DNA from 2 places in the Cupriavidus sp. HPC(L) genome. Region 2 is predicted to be linked to the other one. Evidence: riboswitches for the same ligand, from Rfam matches in the RefSeq annotation. Region 2 holds a riboswitch; the other holds the start of a gene.
What was found. A riboswitch is a leader RNA that binds a small molecule or an ion and turns the genes downstream of it on or off. The one in region 2 is predicted to bind glycine.
Positions count from the first base shown of each region.

Region 1: linked by a shared signal. The riboswitch ahead of gcvT (glycine cleavage system aminomethyltransferase GcvT) and the one ahead of B551_RS10540 (D-amino acid dehydrogenase) in region 2 are both predicted to bind glycine.

Region 1 covers NZ_AMPR02000443.1:7,810-16,915, forward strand. Annotated here, with positions in the region: gene B551_RS21620 (Rpn family recombination-promoting nuclease/putative transposase) at 1-525, opposite strand, end outside; gene B551_RS21625 (L-serine ammonia-lyase) at 630-2,006, opposite strand; gene B551_RS21630 (DUF421 domain-containing protein) at 2,084-2,617, opposite strand; gene gcvP (aminomethyl-transferring glycine dehydrogenase) at 2,738-5,656, opposite strand; gene gcvH (glycine cleavage system protein GcvH) at 5,731-6,111, opposite strand; gene gcvT (glycine cleavage system aminomethyltransferase GcvT) at 6,217-7,344, opposite strand; glycine riboswitch at 7,443-7,590, opposite strand; glycine riboswitch at 7,612-7,708, opposite strand; gene B551_RS21650 (UvrD-helicase domain-containing protein) at 7,917-9,106, shown strand, end outside.
Region 2 covers NZ_AMPR02000147.1:124-6,738, forward strand. Annotated here, with positions in the region: partial or broken gene B551_RS10540 (D-amino acid dehydrogenase) at 1-1,188, opposite strand, end outside; glycine riboswitch at 1,245-1,361, opposite strand; gene B551_RS10545 (diguanylate cyclase) at 1,493-2,479, opposite strand; gene fumC (class II fumarate hydratase) at 2,641-4,047, opposite strand; gene B551_RS10555 (diguanylate cyclase domain-containing protein) at 4,135-6,225, opposite strand; partial or broken gene B551_RS10560 (CHASE domain-containing protein) at 6,465-6,615, shown strand, end outside.

The sequences.
Region 1 (9,106 bases), on a different contig from region 2:
GGCGGCGACCAGATTGTCGAGCCTGGCCAGTTCCTCGTCCGAGTATCGGCTTGCGTCGACCAGCAGATACTTGCAGCGGGGCTGGTAGCCAGATAGTTCGCCAGGCAGTCGTGGTGACAGGTCGGCGATGTCGGTCGTCGCAGTCCACCTGCCCTCGCCGTTGTAGATGACGACAGGCAGTACCGGGGGCAGGCGGCCTCCGTCGAGCATATTCTGACCACGGATCAGCTCGAGATCGAGGCACGTGACGTAATTCGTCATGCGAATCGCCATATGTCGATCGATGGTGCTTTGAAACTCGATCAGCAGATAGAGATAGACCCACTCGCCGCCGGCCTGGATGCGCCATACCATGTCGCTTGCATGCTGGCGAAACGCATCGGTGACGTAGGTTCCGGATCGCCGTTCGAGGGTATCGAAGTCCAGGCTTCGAACCCAGTCTCCCGGCACGAAATCGCGCAGCAGGTCACGGACGAGTTCCGGCGTGGAGAACAAGGTCTTGTAGCAGGCATCGTGGTTCGGCATGGCACACGCATCGCAGTGGCGGAGCCGAGAGAATGCCGCGCCAGGGAGGCGCGGGATTCCACAAAAGTGCGTGCTACTTTAGTGTTCGAACAGCAGGCCGAGGGTCAGCACTCGACGATATTGACCGCGAGTCCGCCGCGCGCCGTTTCCTTGTATTTGGTCTTCATGTCGGCGCCGGTTTCGCGCATGGTCTTGATCACCGAATCGAGCGAGACATAGTGATTGCCGTCGCCGCGCAGCGCCATGCGCGCCGCGTTGACGGCCTTGACCGAGGCCATCGCATTGCGTTCGATGCAGGGAATCTGCACCAGCCCGCCGACCGGATCGCATGTCAGGCCGAGGTTGTGTTCCATGCCGATCTCCGCGGCATTCTCGACCTGTTCCGGCGTGCCGCCAAGCACCGCGGCCAGCGCGCCGGCGGCCATCGAACACGCGACGCCGACCTCGCCCTGGCAGCCCACTTCGGCGCCGGAGATCGACGCGTTCAGCTTGTACAGCAGGCCGATCGCGCCGGCCGTCAGCAGGAAGTCGATGACGCCGCGCTCGTTCGCGCCCGGCACGAAGCGATCGTAGTAATGCAGCACGGCCGGGATGATGCCCGCCGCGCCGTTGGTCGGCGCGGTCACCACGCGGCCACCGGCCGCATTTTCCTCGTTGACGGCCATCGCATAGAGGTTGACCCAGTCCATCACCGACAGCGGGTCCGACAGCGTCCGTTCGGCGCGCTCGGTCAGATTGCGGTGCAGCTCGGGCGCACGCCGCTTGACCTTGAACGGGCCGGGCAGCTCGCCATCGGTGCGGCAGCCGCGCGCGACGCAGGCCTGCATCACCTGCCAGATATGCAGCAGGCCCGCGCGCACGTCGGCTTCGCTGCGCCACGTGCATTCGTTCTCGAGCATCAGCTGCGCAATCGACTTGCCGGTGCTGCTCGCCATGTCGAGCATCGCGCGGCCGCTGCGGAACGGATGCGGCAGTTGCCGGTCCGCTTCGAGCACCTGCGTGTTGGCGGCGCCGGCGCTGACGACGAAGCCGCCGCCAACCGACAGATAGCGGCCCTCGCGCAGCGTTGCGCCGGCGGCATCGAAGGCATGGAATTTCATGCCGTTCGGATGCTCGGCCATCGCCTCGCGCCGGTAGAACGCAATGTGTTCCTTCTCGACGAAGGGAATCGGATGCTTGCCGAGCAGCGCCAGCGTGCGCGACGCGCGAAGCTGGGCCAGCCTGGCGTCGATGGTGTCCGGATCGATGGTGTCCGGCGCCTCGCCGAGCAGGCCGAGGATCACGCCCTTGTCGGTGCCGTGTCCCTTGCCGGTCGCGCCAAGGGAGCCGTACAGTTCGACCCGCACGCTGGCCACTTGCGGCAGCAGGCCGTCGCGCTCCAGTCCATGCGCGAACATGCCGGCCGCACGCATCGGTCCCACCGTATGCGAGCTCGATGGCCCGATGCCGACCTTGAACAGGTCGAAAACGCTGACAGCCACGTTGGTCTCCTATCGTTTGCGGCGGTGTGCCGGCCCGCGCCGCGGCCCGCTCTCCGGCTGGACCGGAACAGACCGGGCTAGACCGGCCGATCGTCCTCGGGGCGCTCCCACAGGGAGACGCCGGGGCCGGGCGGTTCCTCCGGCAGTTCCTTGCGCTTGAGCACGCTGATCGCGCCGTCGTTTTCCAGGATCGCGATATAGACGTCGTCCAGGCTCGCGCATCCCTCGCGCCGCAGTACCTTCATCAGGTCGTCGCTGGTCAGCCGCGCGCCATGCATGACCTCGTCGATCACCTTGCCATGGCGGATCAGCAGTTGCGGATGGCCCTCGACCGCGTACTCGAACTTGCGGCTGCGCCAACTGAGCCAGCTGACCAGCACGTTGATGCCGATCAGCGTCGCGGCGAGGATCAGGCCCGCGGAGACCGACTTGTCATCGCCGACCATGGCGTTCTGCACGCCCTCGGACAGGATCAGCAGCAGGATCAGATCGAACGGTGTCATCTGTCCGATCTGCCGCTTGCCACCCAACCGCATCATGATCAGAAGGGCGAAATAAACGATCAGCCCTCGGACAATGAATTCCCACCACGGCGCGCTCATTTCCCACATCGACAGTCTCCTTACCGATGATGGTTCCGGCCCGGAGGCCGGAACCAGAAAGGCCGCACGCCGTCCAGCGTGCGCGCGGCAACAAGCCGCCGTGCGAATTGCAGCAGGAAGCGTGCCCGCTTACTCCTCGTAGGCGCTCATCGGCACGCAGGAGCAGAACAGGTTGCGATCGCCGTAGACGTTGTCGGCCCGGCCGACCGGCGGCCAGTACTTCTGCGTCCGCAGCGAGGCGACCGGATAGGCGGCTTCCTCACGCGTGTACTTGTGATTCCACTCGTTGGCGGTGATGACCGCCGCGGTGTGAGGCGCGTTCTTCAGCGGGTTGTCCTCGCGGTCGAAGCTGCCGTCCTCGACGCGCGCAATTTCCTTGCGGATCGCGATCATCGCGTCGATGAAGCGGTCCAGCTCGTGCAGCGCCTCGCTCTCGGTCGGCTCGATCATCAGCGTGCCGGGCACCGGGAAGCTCATCGTCGGCGCATGGAAGCCATAGTCCATCAGCCGCTTGGCCACATCCTCGTTGCTGATGCCGGTCGCCTTCTGGATCGGACGCAGGTCGAGAATGCACTCGTGCGCGATATGGCCGTTGCCGCCGGTGTACAGCACCGGGTAGTAGTCCGACAGCCGCTTGGCGACATAGTTGGCCGCCAGGATCGCGTTCTCGGTGGCGGCGGTCAGTCCGCGCGCGCCCATCATCGCGATATACATCCACGAGATCGGCAGGATGCTGGCCGAGCCGTAGGGCGCGGCAGAGATGGCGCCGATGCCGTCATCGGCGCGGCGATAGCCGGTGCTGGTGTGGTTCGGCAGGAACGGGGCCAGGTGCGCGCCGACCGCAACCGGACCGACGCCCGGGCCGCCGCCGCCGTGCGGGATGCAGAAGGTCTTGTGCAGGTTCAGGTGCGACACGTCGCCGCCGAACTGCCCCGGCGCGGCGGTGCCGACCATCGCGTTCATGTTGGCGCCGTCGACATAGACCTGGCCGCCGTGGCTGTGGACGATCTCGCAGATGCGCTGCACGCCTTCCTCGAACACGCCGTGCGTGGACGGGTAGGTGATCATGATCGCCGCCAGGTTCTTGCCGTGCTGCGCGGCCTTCTTTTCCAGATCGGCCAGGTCGACGTTGCCGTCCTCGTCGCAGGCCACCACGACCACCTGCATGCCGGCCATCTGCGCGGACGCCGGGTTGGTGCCGTGCGCCGACGACGGGATCAGGCAGATGTTGCGATGGCTCTCGCCGCGGCTCGCATGGTAGGCGTGGATGATCTGCAGGCCGGCGTATTCGCCCTGCGAGCCGGCGTTGGGCTGCAGGCTGACGGCGGCGTAGCCGGTGGCCGCGCACAGCATCGCCTCCAGCTGGGCGATCATCTCGCGGTAGCCGACGGTCTGGTCGTCCGGCGCGAACGGATGGATGCTCGAGAACTCGGGCCAGGTGACCGGAATCATCTCGCTGGTCGCGTTGAGCTTCATCGTGCAGGAGCCCAGCGGGATCATCGTGCGGTCGAGCGCCAGATCCTTGTCGGCCAGCATGCGCAGGTAGCGCAGCATCTCGTGCTCGGCATGGTGGGTGTTGAAGACCGGGTGCGTCAGGTAGGCGCTCTGGCGCGACAGCGCCGCCGGATAGCCATCATCGGCCGCGGCTTCCAGTGCGTCGAAGGCCGGCACCGGCTTGCCCTGCGCGAAGATCTCCCACAGCGCGACCACATCGTCGCGGCTGGTGGTCTCGTCCAGCGAGATGCCGACCTGCGTGGCGCCGGCGCGGCGCAGATTGATCTGGCGCGCGGCGGCCGCGGCGTGGATCGCCTCGGTGGCGGCACCAGTCTCGATCGTCAGCGTGTCGAAGAAGGTCTGGTTGGTGCGGGCGTAGCCCAGCGCCTGCAGGCCGCCGGCCAGCGTCGCGGTCAGCCGGTGCACGCGCTGCGCGATCCGCTTCAGGCCCTGCGGCCCGTGGTAGACCGCGTACATCGACGCCATGACCGCCAGCAGCACCTGCGCGGTACAGATGTTCGAGGTCGCCTTCTCGCGGCGGATATGCTGCTCACGCGTCTGCAGCGCCAGCCGGTAGGCCTTGTTGCCCTGCGCGTCGACGGTGACGCCGACCAGGCGGCCCGGCATCGAGCGCTTGTAGGCGTCCTTGACGGCCATATAGCCGGCGTGCGGGCCGCCGAAGCCCAGCGGCACACCGAAGCGCTGCGAATTGCCGACCGCCACGTCCGCGCCCCATTCGCCCGGCGCGGTGAGCAGCGTCAGCGCCAGCAGGTCGGCCGCGGCGACCACCAGGCCGCCGGCCGCGTGGACCGCATCGGCGATCGCGCGGTAGTCCGCCACGTCGCCGTTGACGCCCGGGTATTGCAGCAGCACGCCGAACGCGTGCGCCTGCGCCGCGTCGGCGGCGGGACCGACCTTGACCTCGATGCCGAGCGGCAGCGCGCGCGTGCGCACCACTTCGATCGTCTGCGGCAACACGTCGTCGGCCACGTAGAAGGTATTCGATGCGTGCTTGTTCACGCGCTGCAGCAGCGTCATCGCCTCGGCCGCGGCCGTGCCTTCGTCGAGCATCGACGCATTGGCGATATCGAGGCCCGTCAGGTCGGTGACCATCTGCTGGAAGTTCAGCATCGCCTCCAGGCGGCCCTGCGAGATCTCCGGCTGGTACGGCGTGTAGGCGGTGTACCAGGCCGGGTTTTCGAAGATGTTGCGCAGGATCACGCCCGGCGTCAGCGTGTTGTAGTAGCCCTGGCCGATGAAGCTCTTGAACACCTTGTTCTTGCCGGCGATGCCGCGCAGCTTGGCCAGCGCGGCTTCCTCGGTCAGCGGCTCGGTGAATTCGCCCAGCGGCATGCCGTCGCGGCGGCGGATCGCGGCCGGGATGATGGCGTCCATCAGCGCGGCGCGGCTGTCGTAGCCCAGCACCTTCAGCATGTGCTGCTGTTCGGCGGCGTCGGGACCGATATGGCGGTGGGAGAAGGCGTCGCGAGCTTCGAGTTCGGCCAGCGAAGGGCGAGCGGATTGAGCGGCGTTCATGGGCAGGGGAGCGTTCATGGCAAGTGACTCGGAGAGGCGGGCCGGGGCATGGTGGTCAGCCATGCCTCGGCGCCGCGGGCGGGGCGCCGGGCTCAGGCGCCGACGCTGGCCTTGTAGGCGTCGGCCGTCATCAGGCCGTTGACGTCGTCGCCGTTGGCCGGCTTGATCTTGAACAGCCAGGCATCGAAGGCGTTGGCGTTGACGCTCTCGGGCGCGTCCTTGACGGCGTCGTTGACGGCGACCACTTCACCGGCCACCGGTGCGTAGATGTCCGACGCGGCCTTGACCGATTCGACCACGGCCAGCGCGTCACCGGCGCCGACCGTCTTGCCGACCTCGGGCAGTTCGAGGAAGACGATGTCGCCGAGCGCATCCTGTGCGTGATCGGTGATGCCGATCGTCAGCGTGCCGTCGGTTTCGACGCGCACCCATTCGTGCGACTCGGTGTACTTCAGGTCAGCGGGGAAATTCATCGAGATTCTCCAATTTCAGATTCTTGTGTGGCGCCGCCGCGTGCCATCGGTGAAAGGGGCCGCGGGGCGCAGCGTGACCGGGTGGACGATGTCCGCAGTGAGCCGTCAGCTCACGAGTGCCTTGCCATTGCGCACAAACGGCAGTTTAACCACAGTCGCAGTCAGTTTGCGGTCGCGGATCAGCACCTGGACTTCGCTGCCGAGCGCCACATCCTTGGGCAGGCGCGCGAAGGCGATCGACTGGGACAGGGTCGGGCTGAAGGTGCCCGAGGTGATTTCGCCCTCGCCGGCGGCGGTCAGCACGGTCTGGTGCGCGCGCAGCACGCCGCCCTTGTCGCGCAGGATCAGGCCGGCAAATTGCTGGCGCTGGCCGTTGGCCACCAGCGCGGCCTTGCCGACGAAATCGCGCTCGCTTTGCAGGTCGACGGTCCAGGCCAGGCCGGCGTCGAGCGGCGAGGTGTGGATGTCCATGTCCTGACCGTACAGGTTCATGCCGGCTTCGAGCCGCAGCGTGTCGCGCGCGCCGAGCCCGGCCGGACGCACGCCGGCGGCATGCAGCTTTTCCCAGACCGCGGCGACGTTGTCGGCCGGCACCACCAGCTCGAAGCCGTCCTCGCCGGTGTAGCCGGTGCGGGCCACCATGATTTCGCCGATCGCGGCGTCTTCGACGACCATCGCGTTGAACGGCTTGAGCGCCTCGCTGGGCTGGGTCGACGGGAAGGCCGCCCACACCTTGGCGCGCGCGTTCGGGCCCTGCACGGCGACGATGGCCAGCGGTGCGGCATTATCGGAGGCGTTGTCGGTGCGACGGGGAGTAATGGTCAAGCCGGCGCCGGTGTCGGCATTGCGCTGGCGGATCCAGTCGATATCGCCGGTCGCGGTGCTGGCGTTGACCACCAGGCGGAAGCGGTCCTCGGCGAAGAAATAGACGATCAGGTCGTCGATCACACCGCCATTCGGGTCGAGCATGCAGGAATACAGCGCCTTGCCGGGGGTTTGCAGCTTGTCGACGTTGTTGGCGAGCAGTCCGCGCAGGAAGGCGCGGGTATTGGGTCCGGCGAGGTCGACGACGCACATGTGCGAAACGTCGAACATGCCCGCATCGCTGCGCACCGCATGGTGTTCCTCGATCTGCGAGCCGTAGTTGACCGGCATGTCCCATCCGCCGAAATCAACCATGCGGGCGCCGAGGGCGCGGTGGATGGCGTTGAGCGGGGTGGCCTGGAGCGTCATGGATTCCTCGGAGCGTGGCATCGTTCAGTCCGGCGCGCGCGGCGCGCCAAACAAAAAAGGGTCATCCGTCGCGCGGCTCGTTGGAACCGTCGCGACGGATGACCCCCTCTGTCCTCGATACCTGAGAGATTACGGACTGGTTCTGCGGTTCGCTTCGAACCCGCCGGCCCCGCCGTGCGCCCCTTCGGTGGACACGCTCATCATTCAATCGATGAATGGCGGGTGTCGCTCTCCAGAGTTCGGCATACATCGTGTGCATGCTGCATGCCGATCCGCCCGGTCCATGGTGCCTGAGAGTTTTCGGGTGATTCCCCTTCGGCGGCGCGAATGACGATACAGTCGCGCGCTCTCCCGGACGGATGGCGCGACTCTAACCGCAGGCCTGCCGGCTGTCAACGCGAGAGCGGCGCGTTGCAGGCCACGGATCCGGTGGCTCGGCCGGACCCGCCCCCGTGTTAACATCGCCCGCTTTGATCCATCCGCGACCCGTGCCCGAACGCGTCGCGCCTGCGGCCCGCCTCCCTCGGGGTGCGGTCCGACCTCCTGCCGTACCCGAACTCCGCCCCCGACCGATGACCCACGGACTGAACGCCGCCCAATCCGAAGCCGTCCGCTATCTGGACGGCCCCTGCCTGGTGCTCGCCGGCGCGGGTTCGGGCAAGACCCGGGTGATCACGCAGAAGATCGCGCATCTGATCGAGGACAAGGGCTTCGAGCCCCGCCACATCGCCGCGGTGACCTTCACCAACAAGGCCGCCAAGGAAATGCAGGAGCGGATCGCCAAGCTGATGGAGGGCAAGACCCGGGACGGCAAGCGCATCCCGCTGCGCCAGCTGACCGTCTGTACCTTCCACTCGCTGGGCGTGCAGATCCTGCGTGCCGAGGCCGAGCACCTTGGCCTGAAGCCGCAGTTCTCGATCATGGACGCCGATGACTGCTTCGGCCTGATCCAGGAGCAGCTGGCCACCACTGACAAGAAGCTGATCCGCAGCGTGCAGAGCACGATCTCGCTGTGGAAGAACGGCATGGTCGATCCCGAGACCGCGATTGCCGAGGCCGCCGACGCCGACCAGCACCAGGCCGCGCTGATCTACCGCAACTACGTCGCCACGCTGGCGGCGTACCAGGCGGTCGACTTCGACGACCTGATCCGGCTGCCGGCCGAGCTGTTCGCACGCGACGAAACCGTGCGGCTCAAGTGGCAGAACCGGCTGCGCTACTTCCTGGTCGACGAATACCAGGACACCAACGCCTGCCAGTACCAGCTGCTGAAGCTGCTGGCCGGCGGCTCGCATCTGCGCGCGCCCGCCTTCACCGCGGTCGGCGACGACGACCAGGCGATCTACGGCTGGCGCGGCGCCACGCTGGACAATCTGCGCCTGCTGCAGACCGACTTCCCGAACCTGAAGGTCATCAAGCTCGAGCAGAACTATCGCTCGACGGTGCGCATCCTGCAGGCCGCCAATGCGGTGATCGCCAACAACCCCAAGCTGTTCGACAAGACGCTGTGGAGCGAGCACGGCATGGGGGACCCGATCACCGTGACGCCGATGAACGACGAGGAGCACGAGGCCGAGTCGGTGGTGTTCAAGCTGTCGGCGCACAAGTTCGAGCGGCGCGCGCAGTTCCGCGACTACGCGATCCTCTATCGCGGCAACCACCAGGCGCGGCTGTTCGAGCAGATCCTGCGCCGCGAGCGCATCCCGTATGTGCTGTCCGGCGGGCAGAGCTTCTTCGACAAGGCCGAGATCAAGGACATCTG
Region 2 (6,615 bases):
CGAGCCGCAGCCGTGCGTCCAGCCCAGCGTGCCATGGCCGGTGTTCAGATACAGCCCCTGCACCGCGCTCGCGCCGATATATGGCACGTTGCCCGGCGTCGCGGGACGCAGGCCGGTCCAGTAGCGCGCCAGTTCGGGCCGGCTGACACCGGGGAAGATCTCCAGCGTGCGCCGCACGATGGCCTCGCAGCGCACCGGGTTCAGCTCCATCGAATAGCCGTTGAGCTCGGCGGTGCCGGCGATGCGCAGCCGGTCGCCCAGCCGCGAGAACACCAGCTTGTACTCGTCGTCGGTCAGGCTGACGCTCGGCGCGCGCTCGGGGTCGAGCACCGGCAGCGTGGCCGAATAACCCTTTGCCGGATAGATGTCGAGCTTGACGCCCAGCGGGCGCGCCAGCATCGGGCTGAAGCTGCCGAGCGCGAGCACGTAGGCGTCGGCCTGCTCGACCGTGTACGCGCCGGTCTCGTCGGCGATCTCGACCCCACGCATGCGGCCGCCTTCGGCCAGCAGCCGCTGCACGCGCACGCCATAGCGGAAGCGCACGCCGCGCGCCTCGCACAGCGCGGCCAGTCCGGTGGTGAAGCGATGCACGTCGCCGGACTCGTCCTCGCTGGTGTAGGTGGCGCCCGCCAGCCGCGGCGCGATCGACGCCAACGCGGGTTCCAGCTTCACCACTTCGTCGGGACCGATCACGCGGCGCTCGCAGCCGAGCTCGCGCATGATGCGCGCCGGCTCGATCGCCGCGTCGAATTCCTTCTGGCTGGTATAGAAGTGCAGGATGCCCCGGGCCAGGTGGTCGTACTCGATGCCGGTCTCGGCGCGCAGCGCCTGCAGGCTGGCGCGGCTGTAGGTGCCGAGATTGAGCAGCTGGATCATGTTGCGGGTGGAACGCCGGGCCGGACATTCGCGCAGGAATTTGAGGCCCCACGACCATTGCGCCGGGTCGGCGCGCAGGCGGAACAGCAGCGGCGCGTCCTCGCGTCCCAGCCAGCTGAGCAGCTTCAGCGGCGCCGACGGGTTGGCCCAGGGCTCGGCATGGCTGACCGAGATCTGGCCGCCGTTGCCGAAGCTGGTTTCGCGTGCCGCGCCGGCATTGCGCTCGAGCACCACGACCTCGTGGCCGGCCTTGGACAGATACCACGCCGAGGCCACGCCGATCACGCCGGCTCCCATCACGATGACTTTCATTTCAGGCTCCAGGATGCAAAAAGGGGCAGCCGGCCGGCATCGTTGATGCCAACCCGGCTGCCCCCACTGTCCTTTTGCCTGAGAGATTCACCGCGTCCGCCCCGGACCCGGCTTGCCCCTTCGGCGGCCGTCATCGTCAAATCATGATGGCGGCGCTCTCCAGTTCGTTGTCGTCTCCAGTCTTCGGTACCTGAGCGTTTCGGGGGTACGCCTTCGGCAGCGCTGCCGCCGCGCTGTCGCGGCAGGCTCGCTTTCTCCTGGATGGGCGGACAGTAACACGGCGCGGCGGCGGCCGCAACGCGAGTTACTGACGCCCGGCGGGCGGCGTCCCCGCCTTGCGAGCCTGCTTGTTGGCGTACATCGCCTGATCGGCCTGCGCCAGCAGATCGGCGATGCCCGCATGGCGGGCGGGATCGAACGCGACCGCGCCGGCGCTGAAGTCGAGCCGATAGCCGCGCTGGCTCTGCGCGTTGTGTGCCTCCACGCCTTGCCGCAGCCGGGCCAGCATCGCGTCGCACTGGTCGGCACAGGCGTCGACAAGCAGCACGACGAACTCGTCGCCGCCGAGCCGTCCGATCAGGTCGGACTGCCGGAACGCCTGGCGCAATTGATCTGCGAAGGCGGCCAGCGCCAGATCGCCCTCCGCGTGGCCGAAGCGGTCGTTGATGGCCTTGAAGCCATCCATGTCGAAGAACAGCAGCGTGGCCGGCATGCGCTGGCGCTGGCAGACCGCCAGCGCATGCTGCGCCAGCGCCGAGAAGCCGCGCCGGTTCGACAGCATCGTCAGGTCATCCATCGACGCCAGTTGCGCCGACTCCAGCTCCTGCTCGGCCAGGCGCCCCAGATCGTGCAGCAGCGCCTGGTCGTCCTTGTCGAACTCGCGCGGCGCGGTGTCGATCAGGCACAGCGTGCCGACCTTGGCGCCGCCGCGTACCGCGAGCGGGCAGCCGGCATAGAAGCGCACGCCGGGCGCGCCCGTGACCAGCGGGTTGTCGTGAAAGCGCTGGTCCTGCAGCGCATCGGGCACGATCAGCAGATCGTCGCGCAGGATCGCGTGGCCGCAGAACGATTGCTCGCGTGGCGTTTCGCGGACGGCCAGGCCGAACGAGGACTTGAACCATTGCCGCCTGGCATCAACCAGGCTGACCAGCGCGATCGGCACGTCGAACAGCCGCCTGGCCAGGCGTGTCAGCCGGTCGAAGCGCTCTTCGGCGGCGGTATCGAGGAGGTTCAGCGAATACAGCGCGTCGAGGCGCCGCGGGTCATCGGCGGGAATGGGAGCAGGAATCATCTCGTCAATGCGATCGTTGTTACCCCGATCGTCGTCGGCCCGTCTGGAGCGGGTTTGTCGCCGGCCGCCGCGGTGCCGCGGGGCCGGTCGATGGGTCGTTCAATGTGTGGGCGGCCGCATGCGCCGTCGTGGACGTGGCCGCCAGCACCGGTGCGCTGACGCTACACCTCGCGCGTCATCCCCTTCAGATCGATCCATTGTTCGAACTGCTCGGCGGTGACATGGCCCGAGGCGATTGCCGCCTCGCGCAGCGACAGGTTGCGGGCCACGGCCAGCTTGGCGATCTCGGCGGCCTTGTCGTAGCCGATATGCGGGTTCAGCGCGGTGACCGGCATCAGCGATCGTTCGAGCAGCTCGGCGATGCGCGCCCGGTCGGCTTCGACGCCGGCCACCATGTGTTCGGCGAAGCTGGCCGCCGCGTCGGCCAGCAGTGTAACCGACTGCAGCAGGCTGTAAACGATGACCGGCTTGTAGGCGTTCAGCTCCAGCGTGCCGAGACCGTTGGCCAGCGTGATCGTGGTGTGGTTGCCGATCACACGGCAGCAGACCATCGCCAGCGCCTCGGCCTGGGTCGGGTTGACCTTGCCCGGCATGATCGACGAGCCCGGCTCGTTGGCCGGCAGCTGCAGTTCGGCAAAGCCCGCGCGCGGGCCGGAACCGAGCAGCATGAAGTCGCGCGCGATCTTCAGGAAGGACGAGGCCGTGGTGTTCAGCGCGCCGGACAGATCGGCGAGCGCGTCGTGCGCGGCCTGCAGCGCGTAGCGGTTGGCCGCTGGTTCGAACGGCAGGCCCGTGTAGTCGGCCAGCGCGCGCGCGAAGGCGGCGGCAAAGCCGGCGGGCGCATTCAGGCCGGTGCCGACCGCGGTGCCCCCCTGGGGCACCGGCATCGCGCGCAGCACGGCCTGGTGCAGCCGCGCCTGCGCATCGGCGACCTGCGCCTGGTAACCGGAGAACTCCTGGCCCAGCGTCAGCGGCACCGCATCCTGCAGATGGGTGCGGCCGACCTTGACGATGTCGGCGAAGGCCTCGACCTTGCTGCCCAGCGTCTTCTGCAACGTCTCCAGCGCCGGCAGCAGCTGGCGCTGCACCGCGCGCGCGGCGGCGATATGCATCGCGGTCGGGAAGCTGTCGTTGGACGACTGGCTCGCGTTGACGTGGTCGTTGGGATGAACCGGACGCTTGCTGCCGACCTCGCCGCCGAGCAGCTGGATCGCACGATTGGCGATCACCTCGTTCAGGTTCATGTTGGTCTGCGTGCCCGAGCCGGTCTGCCAGACCGACAGCGGAAACTCGTCGGGCCACTGGCCGGCGATGATCTCCTCGGCGGCCTGTTCGATCGCCTGCGCCAGCGCCGCGTCGAGCACGTTCAGCTCGCGGTTCGCACGCGCCGCGCACAGCTTCAGGATCGCAAAGGCCTCGATCAGCGCGGGCGGCATCTTCTCGTTGCCGATGCGGAAGTTCTGGCGCGAGCGCTCGGTCTGCGCGCCCCACAGGTGGTCGGCGGGGACGGGTACCTGGCCCAGGCTGTCCTGTTCGATGCGGGTCGCTGGGGGCTGCTGGTCTGACATGACTGGCTCCTGTGAACGAACGATGCGGATCGGCCTTCTAGGATACGCCGCCGGGACTGCCGACGCCGCGCCGGCGCGCAAGCCGGCCTACGGGCGCGCCTCCCGCGATCGGTTCGCCAGCTCGGGCGGGCCGATCTCGAAGCGGCCGCGTCCGGCGTCCTTGGCGCGGTACAGCAGCGCATCGGCCTCCTTGGCCAGCTGCTGCCATGTCATCGGCGCGCCCTGGTACAGCGCGATGCCGATGCTGACATTGACGTCGACGAAGGCGCCCTCGATGAAGAAGCGGCGGCCCACCGCATGCAGGATCGCGCCGGCGACGCGCACCGCGACATCGGGCCGGTCGATGTCCTCCATCACGATGGCGAACTCGTCGCCGCCCAGCCGCGCCACCGCATCGCGCTCGCGCACGCAGCGCTGCACGCGCTTGGCAAAGCTCTGCAGCAGCTGGTCGCCGGCCGCGTGGCCATAGTGGTCGTTGACCGCCTTGAAGCGGTCCATGTCCAGATACAGCAGCGCCATCAGCCGGTCCTGCGAGCGGCTGCGCGCCATCGCCTCGGCCAGCCGCGTCTCGAACGCGCTGCGGTTCAGCAGCTGCGTCAGGTGGTCCAGGCGCGAGATCTGCGCGAGCCGCAGCGTCTCGAGCTTGCGCGCGGTGATGTCCTGCACATGGACATGCACGCCCTCGACGCGGCTGCCATCGGCGCTCCACTCGGGCCGGAAATTGGTTTCGGTGCAGTGGTAGTCGGGATCGTGGAACTCGGTCTCGAACGTGACCGCGGTGCCGGCCAGCGCCTGCTGCAGATACGGCTGGATGCGGGCGTAGCGCGCCTCGCCCAGCAGTTCGCGCAGCGTCATGCCGCGCAGCTGGTCGAGCGGAATGCCGAAGGTGCGCTCGTAGGCGAGGTTGTTGAAGACGTAGCGCTCGTCGGTGTCGATGAACGCCAGCAGCGACGGCAGCGTGTCGGTGACCGCGCGCAGACGCGTTTCGCTGCGGTGCAGCTGTTCGCGGCGCTCGCGCACGTCGCGCATCAGCCGGGCGAACGCGCGCGCCAGCACGCCGATCTCGTCATGGCGATGGGTCGACAGCCTCTCGTAGGCCGACAGGTCGCGCGCGCTGTCGCGCACCACGCGCCGCAGCTGCGCCAGCGGCGCGAACATCCAGTGCACCGCGAACCAGTTCAGCACCGCCGCCAATCCCACCGCGACCGCCGACCACAACAGGAAGCGCTGCTGCATCGCGTGCAGCGGCTGGAAGGCCTCCTTGGCCGGCAGCACGGCGACCAGTTCCCAACCGGTGGTCGCCATCAGATAGCGTGCGATGACCGGCTCGCGCGGTGTCAGGAACTCCAGGGTCGCCGGCTGTGCCTGCACGCCGCAGGTCTCTCCCTGCGCGCGCGCCGGCCGCCCGACCTGCTGCTGCAGCCGGTGTTGCACGTAGACCGGCTGCGCGCCGGCCGATACCAGGCAATAGAAGCCGGTGCTGGCGATCGGGCTGTGCGGCACTTCCACCAGGAAGTTCGAGCGCGCCAGGTCGATCCAGCCGCCGACCAGGCCCAGGAAGGTCTTGTCGTCCGAGACGATCGGCACGGCCAGCAGCACGCCGACCGAACCGTCGGCGCGGGCGCGGATCGGCGGGCTGATCACCGGCGCCAGGGTGCGCGCGGCCTCGCGGAAGTAGGTGCGGTCCGCGACCGACACCAGGGTGCCGTCGCGGGCCAGCAGCATGCCCCTGGCATCGACCACGACGGCGCTGTTGAAGGTACCGGGAATCGGAATGGTGCGGCTGAGCATGGCCTGCAGCTGCGCGGCCGGCGCGTCCATCATCGACTTGAATTGCGGGGCGAGGTGCTCGAGCAGGATCAGGCGATCGTTGACCGCGGAATCGAGCTGCTCCGCCGTCAGCTTGACGACGGAATCCTGTTGCGCCTGCAGTGCGTCACGCAGGTCGTCATGGGCCGATTTCAGCGAGCCCACCACGAGGGCGGCGCCGAGCACGGTCGACAGACCCGCGGTGACCAGCGCGATGCGCGTCGTCAACGACAGCGCGAACCGGGGACGACGCGTCGTGGCCGTGGCCGGGTCCTCGCGGCGATCGTCGTTCGGTGTGTCGGGCGGTCGTTTCAGCGCTACGTGCGGCGGTGCGTTGGGCGAGTCGTCGAGCAAGGGGGGACGGTTCATGCGTGCCCGCAAGGGCATTCCCCGGGTCGGCGGGTTCCGTAGGCGTCACCGTATCACATCGAGCGGCATGGTGCGAGTCGCGGCACACGGCCTGTCCCGCTGTCGCAAAGTGCATTTGGCGCGGTATAGTCCAAGCCGTGATCCGAGCCTGGACGCCAGCGGCATCGGTGCCGGTCACGACCTTGGCGCCAAGCTGCGCCGCTCCTATCCAGGCCGCACGGCCCCGCCATGCTATTGCGATGAAACTGCCTTCGCTTCCTCCCGCCGTCCTGGCTTTGCTGGTCGTGGCCGCCGGCGCTTGCGTCACCGCCGCGGCCGCCGTGCAGACCGCCGCGTGGAGCGAACGTGCCGCCGCCCAGCGGCTCGACGCGATGCTGTCGGCGAGCGTGA